DNA from 2 places in the Photobacterium makurazakiensis genome. Region 2 is predicted to be linked to the other one. Evidence: predicted binding sites of a transcription regulator. Region 2 holds the regulator's gene; the other holds the start of a gene.
What was found. The regulator MetJ, encoded in region 2, represses methionine synthesis genes. The targets are predictions, from matches to a motif close to TTAGACNTNTANANGTCTAA.
Positions count from the first base shown of each region.

Region 1: a site for MetJ is predicted at 1,075-1,094, ahead of L4D09_RS11505 (MetQ/NlpA family ABC transporter substrate-binding protein). Genes of this name have one in related genera too.

Region 1 is NZ_JAKJSJ010000023.1:26,312-30,325, reverse strand. Features, by position in the region: gene L4D09_RS11510 (LysR family transcriptional regulator) at 1-866, shown strand, start outside; gene L4D09_RS11505 (MetQ/NlpA family ABC transporter substrate-binding protein) at 1,140-1,943, shown strand; gene L4D09_RS11500 (DHH family phosphoesterase) at 2,196-3,158, shown strand; gene L4D09_RS11495 (DeoR/GlpR family DNA-binding transcription regulator) at 3,311-4,014, opposite strand, start outside.
Region 2 is NZ_JAKJSJ010000013.1:152,733-156,746, reverse strand. Features, by position in the region: gene L4D09_RS06300 (bifunctional aspartate kinase/homoserine dehydrogenase II) at 1-1,134, opposite strand, end outside; gene L4D09_RS06295 (O-succinylhomoserine (thiol)-lyase) at 1,134-2,300, opposite strand; gene metJ (met regulon transcriptional regulator MetJ) at 2,481-2,798, shown strand; gene L4D09_RS06285 (malic enzyme-like NAD(P)-binding protein) at 2,877-4,014, opposite strand, start outside.

The DNA of each region.
Region 1 (4,014 bases), on a different contig from region 2:
TCGTTGAGTTAGGCAGCTTTAGTAAGGTTGCTGAGCAGAATAACCTTACAAACTCAGTAGTTAGCAAGCGAATTGCGAGGCTAGAAGAGGAAATTGGCGTTCAGTTATTGTATCGAACAACGCGTAAATTAACTTTGACGGAAGCAGGCAAAGCTCTTACGCATGGCGCCAAAAATGTGAAGCAAGCGGCTCAAGAGGCTATGGATGCAGTTTCAGGTTTTGGCGAAAGTGTTAGCGGCCATATAAAAATGTCGGTTCCGAGTATTTCGGGTGATCTGATCTTGGCTGATGCAGTTGCGGAGTTCTGTAATATGCACCCCGGCCTAACAGTAGATATGTCACTCGATAACCGCTTTGTCGACTTGGTTGATGGCGGTTATGATTTGGTTATACGTACAGGCTATCTGGAAGATTCCAGCTTGATTGCCCGTCATATTCTTGATTCTCAATGGGTGGTATGCGCTTCCCCTTCTTATATTGCCCGTAATGGTAAACCGCTAAACCCTCAGGATTTAACACAACATAATTGTTTTCAATATGCCTACCAGACTACAGGTGCTACTGACTGGGAGTTCAAAGGTGATGAAGGTAATTATATAGTTAGGGTGTCAGGTAGTTTCACTACTGATAATGCGACTGCATTGCGAAAAGCCGCGCTTGGCGGGCATGGGATTGCCTATGTTCCCCGTTGTTTGGTATATCATGATTTTCGTAATGGTCAGCTGGTGGATATTTTCCCTGAATTGGTTGGAAAAAAACTCGGTATTTATGCTGTTTACCCATTTACGCGTCAGCCGCCTAAGAAAGTAAAGTTATTGATTGAGCATATCAAAACAAGATATTTGACGATTTCTCATTACTTTTAGTTACTTATAACTTTACTATTGTGAGTTTCAGGGGGACTTGGCTCTCGTGTCTCAAAGCTCACGCTTTATTTTCAGAAGCCTTTATCTATAAAAATGTTATTTAAGTTCAGCTTTTGCATTGGCATATATTCACTTTGGGAATAAATAATTCCTTTAAGTCCTATGCCTTACGGTAGAAGTACTTGAATTGTAATACACTCTGTATATTATGGACGTATAGATGTCTAAAGTAATGGGTGTCTAAAGCTGTATCTGTTTATTAAAGGATTAGTCATGAAGGAACATGCCAAGATGAAACGATGGATTCTATCTATAATCGCCTGTGTGAGCTTAGCGGCTTGTGGTCAAAAGGATGATTCGATTATCAAAATAGGAGCTACATCAGGGCCGCACGCTCAAGTTGTTGAGGCTGTAGCGATAGAGGCGAAAAAACAAGGCGTGAACATTGAGGTTATTGAATTCTCAGATTATATCACTCCAAACGCGGCTTTGGCCGATGGAAGTCTTAACCTTAATAGCTATCAGCATTTACCTTTTTTAGAAAACTACAATAACGGGAACAATGCCAATCTAGTCTCTATTGGTGAGTCAATACTTATGCGCATGGGGGTTTACTCTAATAAATATAGCTCTCTAGCCGATCTTCCTGACAACGCACAAATTGCCATACCCAATGATCCAACGAATGGTGGGAGAGGGTTGCTGCTTCTCGAAGAAGCAAAGCTGATCACCTTGAAACCTGATGTAGGTTTTACAGCAAGCCTGAATGATATTATTGATAACCCAAAAGGGTTGAAATTCGTCGAAGTAGAGGCTGCTCAATTGCCAAGGAGTCTTGATGACGTTGATGCCGCCGCTATCACCATGAACTATGTAATGTCTGCTGGGCTAAACCCACAGAAACAAGGTTTGTTTTTAGAAGCAAAAGATGCACCATTAGCGGTGATGGTGATTGCTGCTCGGGAAGACGAGAAAGATAACAGCGACTATCAAAAAGTGGTTAGCATTTTTCATTCTCAGCCGATAGCTGAATTTATGCAAGAAGCCTTTAATGGCACGATTGAGCCAGCAAGTTAAGTCTGATTTTTCTTGATGTAAATAAAGCCCCGAATGATAACTAAATTTGGGGTTTTATTGTATTAGAGTCCTCCCTTTTCACGTAAAGACGATAATCCACACGTAAATATCAAGATTCTAAAGCACCCCCGATTAGTTAAGTGTCTAATATTCGCGTTACGGGTAATAATTGGTTGATAAGATAACGATCTGTATTATATTTAGCCTTATGCTACCAAGTTACTTTGGACTTTATACAAACTTAGGAAGAGTATGCATTACGATATTTTTAATGGTGATGCCGATGGCATTATTGCATTGCTACAATTACGCTTAGCTGACCCCAAGCAAAGTATGTTGATCACTGGTGTAAAACGAGACATTAAACTGCTACAGCAAGTGGTAGCGAAAGGCAATGCAACGTCTGCGACAGTGTTAGACATTTCGATGGAAAAGAATTTACCAGAATTAGAGCACTTATTAACGCAAGGTGTTGAGGTGTTTTATTGTGATCATCACCGCTCTGGAGTAATACCGAGTAGCAGTAACCTTGAAGCATTAATTAATTTAGATGCAGAGGTTTGTACCAGTTTATTAATTAATGATAAATTAAACGGTCAGTTTGTACATTGGGCGATCGCTGCAGCTTTCGGAGACAATCTGTACACATCGGCTTTGGCATTGGCTAAAAAACAAAATTTAGCTGAAGCAGACATAGAATTTTTGAAAGAGCTTGGCACATTAATCAACTATAACGGTTATGGTGCATCGCTATTTGACTTACATATTCCGCCCGCTGAGCTTTATACTGCACTAATGAAATATGAGAACCCATTTGATTTACGTGAAGATCAAAGTTCTCCGTATTACTTGTTAAAAGAAGGCTACGAGCAAGATTATAAAAATATAGCAGCATTAACTGCTATTCATGATGACGATATTAGCCGAGTATTTGAATTGCCCTGTGAAGCGTGGGCAAGACGAATAAGTGGTGTTTTCAGTAATGAATTAGCAAATCAGCAACCCGACAAAGTGCATGCGGTGCTAACGTTAAATGCAAATCAGGAAGATTATACTGTTAGTGTTAGAGCGCCATTGAATAACCGCGAAGGGGCTGATGAAGTTTGTACCCAGTTTAAGACTGGTGGTGGACGTAAAGCGGCAGCTGGAATCAATGCACTAGCCCTTGAAGATAGGTCTCGGTTTATCCATATCCTTTCAAGTCGTTATACATGAAAAATCTCGGATGTATAATGCCTAATCAAGGCTAATGGGTATTCAGAATAATTTGGAGTTAAGTGACCACTTTATTGTTATTCGCTTCCATGGGGTGATAGGTACCGTATGATTTTTATCAACCTGAAAGCATTTAGCCGTAGGAAATTAAACTAAGTACTTGTGACTGAAAGCTTATAACCTTGACTCAATGTTTGTATTTCGGGTGTAAATTCATCGACAAAAACACGCTGTATTTCACTTAACTTCCCACTCACGATGGGGGCATAACGTCCTAATGTTGTTTTATCTGCGACTAGCCAGCACTCTTTGCTTTGCTCGATAATTGTTCGTGTCAGGCAGGCTTCTTCAGGTGTAAAGTCGAGTAATTGACCATTTTCACTTAAGCCACCAATGCCAAATATACCAATCATTATATTGAATTGGCGGTAAAACTGGGTTGTTGATTCACCAACTGTGTCTTCATCGGAAGACCGAAGTAAGCCTCCTGCAAGATGGATCTTAATATTAGGGTTTTTACTTAATATAAGGGCTGCATTGATATTATTAGTAACTACTGTCAGTTCCGGATGATCTAATAACGCATGAGCAACTTGCTTAGGCGTGGTTCCAATACCCAGAAATATACTCGCACCTTTTGGTATATCCTGAACGACCCGTTGTGCAATCTTTACTTTTGCTGAAAAATTGAGCATCTCTCGGTTAGTAAAAGAGAGGTTATCATTAGCACTTGGCAGAGTAATGCCACCGTGTACTCGTTTCACCATCCCTTTGTCACTGAGTTCATTCATGTCTTTACGAATTGTTTGTACCGAGACATCAAACTTGTTGGATAACATTGAGCTTGAGAGCACGC
Region 2 (4,014 bases):
TGCCGCAATACCACTGTCTTGCAGTAAAGCCAGCACGCTATTAACAACCTCAGCAGTATAGGCGAGCTGAACCAAGCCTTTATCCGGCGCAGTCGACTGCGCAAGTGGCAATAACTGAGCTCGTTGCAGGGTACGTTCAAGTTCAACCACAATGGGCTCAAAATCATGAAAACGCGCAATATCAAGCTCAATCAGACAGACATCATCGAGCGAGGTAACGATCTTCGCTCCCCGACCAGAAGCCAGTACCCGCTCAACACGTGTAGATCCCGATTCAGGCTGATGACTACAGCGCAAGGTTAAGTCAATCGCACTTTGTGCCACTGGTTGTAATGTTCGGCTATGCAATACTGGCGCCGCTAAACGAGCGAGTTCACTTGCTTCATCTAAACGAAGCAATGGCAGTAGGCAGGCATCAACAACTTTTCGTGGATCGGCACTGTAAACCCCTGCAACATCACTCCAGATAGTCACGCGCGAGACTTCCGCCAAGGCACCAATCACCGTTGCCGAATAGTCAGAACCATTACGGCCAAGCAATACGGTTTCTCCGGCGATGTTTTGAGCCATGAAACCTGTGATAACAATACGGTTCTGGCAATGCTGAGCTAGCTTGCTTTTAAGCAAGGGCCATGACAGTGCACGATCAACTTCAGGTTGTGCCGCTCGCTCAGCCCGTAAAAATGTACGCGAATCGAGTGCCATCGCCGTCATTTTCTGCTGAGTTAACAATGCTGCCAGCAAGCGCGCTGACCATAGCTCACCATGACCGAGCACGTTCGCAACATCCGTCTCTGTCAGTGCCTGTTCACCAAGACGCGCAAGATCTGCAAGCTCAAGGTGTAGCTGAGTCAACAAGTCATCAGCTGCACCATCATGTAGCAAGCTTTCAATCAAGTGCTGCTGAAATTGGCGTAATGACTGTAATGTTTCATGGGCTTGGCGGCCATCTTTACCCAGCAACTCGATCCATTGGATCAGGTTATTCGTGGTTTTGCCTGCCGCTGATACCACCACTAAATCATTCTCACCAGAATACTGATTGAGGATATCAACAACGCGACGATAACATTCAGGATCAGCCAGACTACTACCACCAAATTTATGAAGTTGGCGTACTGCTAGTTGAGTCATTACACTGCCTCCGTCACTTTCTTAAATGCTTGGTCAAGATCCGCAATCAGATCATCAGCATCTTCCAGACCAACGGATAAACGCAATAAAGAAGGCTTCAAGCCCGCTTCTGCCTGCGCTTCATCCGACATTGCACGGTGAGTCATGCTGGCAGGGTGACAGATCAAACTTTCAGTACCGCCCAGCGACTCTGCCAGTGAGAAAAACTTCAGCCCGTGAACAAACTCTTCAAGCTGCGAGTAGGTTCCTGCTATCTCAAAGCTCAGCATTGAACCAAAGCCTTTTTGCTGCTTAAGCGCAATATCATGACCAGGGTGTTCAGGCTGGCTTGGGTGATAAATTTGTCCCACAAGCGGCTGTTGTTGTAGATAAGCCAGCACTTTGGCGCTGTTTTCTTCATGCATCCGCATTCTTGGTGCAAGGGTTCGTAAGCCTCGCAGTGTCAAATAAGCATCAAACGGTGCGCCCGTTGCACCAATGCAGTTAGCCCACCAAGCAATCGTCTCGGCCTGCTCCGCTTCTTTTGAGATCAATACACCACCGACAACATCTGAATGGCCATTGATGTACTTGGTTGTTGAATGGATCACAAAATCAGCCCCTAGTGCAATGGGCTGCTGAAGGATTGGTGATAAGAAAGTATTATCAACCGCAACCAATGCGCCTTCTTGCTTTGCTGATTCACACAATGCTGCAACATCTACAATTCGTAGCAATGGGTTAGACGGTGTTTCAACCCAAACCAGTTTTGGCTTTAATGCCAATGCTTGAGCCAAGGCCTCAGGGTCGGTTTGATCAACAAAACGGACCTTAAAGTCACCTTTCGTCGCTCGCGTATTAAACAAACGATAAGTACCGCCATAACAATCGTGTGGGGCAATAACCAGATCATCTGGGCCAAGCAAGGCTGATGCGAGTAAGTTAATTGCAGCAGTACCACAGCTGGTTACCACGCCACCCGCGCCGCCTTCGAGCTCTGCCAAGGCATCGGCGAGCATGTTACGGGTAGGGTTACCAGAGCGAGAGTAATCATATTGTGGAAGCTCACCCAACCGAGGAAAGCTGTAGGTTGATGTCAGGTAAATCGGCGGCACAACGGCATTGTGCTGAGAGTCTGACTCAATGCCAGTACGAACGGCTATAGTGGCAAGCTTCTTATCACTCATATTACTTTCCTTGTCGGGGCGAGCCCCTGCTGCGAATAACGTTTATGCAACAACATAACCATATTTGCAAAAGACGTCAACACTTCTAGACGTCTACATGTCTTTGCTTATGGCAGTAAATCCGGCTAGAATTCACTCCTATCATATTTATTCAATCAAACATCGCTGAGAAGGTTAACAATGGCAGAGTGGAATGGCGAATACATCAGTCCATACGCGGAACACGGTAAGAAAAACGAACAAGTAAAAAAAATTACTGTTTCGATTCCATTGAAGGTGCTTAAAATTTTAACTGATGAGCGAACTCGTCGTCAGGTGAATAATTTACGCCATGCCACCAACAGCGAGTTGCTATGTGAAGCTTTCTTGCACGCATACACGGGTCAGCCCCTGCCGACCGATGAAGATATCCGTAAAGATTGCCCTGACGACTTGCCAGCCGAAGCAAAAGCGCTGATGGAAGAGATGGGCATTAAGTACGAAGACATTAACGAGTAAGCCTCACTTTTCTCGTCAACAAAAACCAAAAAACCAGCCTGGGGCTGGTTTTTTATTGGTCAGGTAATCTAAAGCAGATTAACTTTCCATATAACCGACAGGCATCTCGATTCGAGCTACACCCGAATCAATCGCTGCTTGCGCGACTGCCTTCGCAACGCGTGGTAGCAAACGTGGGTCCATCGGTTTTGGAATAATATAGTCGGTGCCAAACTCTAGTTTATCGACACCTGCCGCTTTAACCACTTCCGTAGGTACTGGCTCTTGGGCTAGTTCACGGATCGCTTTTACCGCAGCCAATTTCATTTCATCATTAATTTCACTCGCACGCACATCCAATGCACCGCGGAAAATGAATGGGAAACAGATAACGTTGTTTACCTGATTCGGGTAATCAGAACGGCCTGTACCCATAATTAAATCATCGCGAACGGCATGGGCCAGTTCTGGTTTGATTTCTGGATCAGGGTTTGAGCAGGCAAAAACAATCGGCTGATCCGCCATGAGCTTAAGCAGTTCTGGCGCAAGCAAATCTGGACCAGATACACCGACAAAGATATCAGCACCTTCGATAACATCTTCTAATGTGCGCTTATCAGTATTGTTGGCGAATAGTTGCTTATATTCATTAATGTCGTCACGACGCGTATGGATCACACCTTTACGGTCAAGCATGTAGATCTTCTCACGCTGTGCGCCACACTTGATCAATAGCTCCATACAAGCAACCGCAGCCGCACCAGCACCTAGACAAACAATCACAGCTTCGCTAATTTCTTTGCCTTGAAGCTCAAGTGCATTAAGCATGCCCGCAGCCGTTACAATCGCAGTACCGTGCTGATCATCATGGAAAACCGGTACATGACAACGCTCAATCAAACGCTTTTCAATCTCGAAGCAGTCTGGGGCTTTGATATCTTCAAGGTTGATACCACCGAAGGTGTCAGCAATGTTCGCAACGGTATCAACAAACTCATCGATCGTACGGTGTTTAACTTCGATATCAATCGAATCTAGACCAGCGAAGCGCTTAAACAATAGCGCCTTACCTTCCATGACTGGCTTCGATGCCAATGGGCCTAAATTACCAAGACCAAGGATCGCAGTACCATTGGTGATAACAGCAACCATGTTGCCCTTACCCGTGTACTTATAAACATTCTCAGCATTCTGTGCGATTTCACGAACTGGCTCAGCCACACCTGGGCTATAAGCG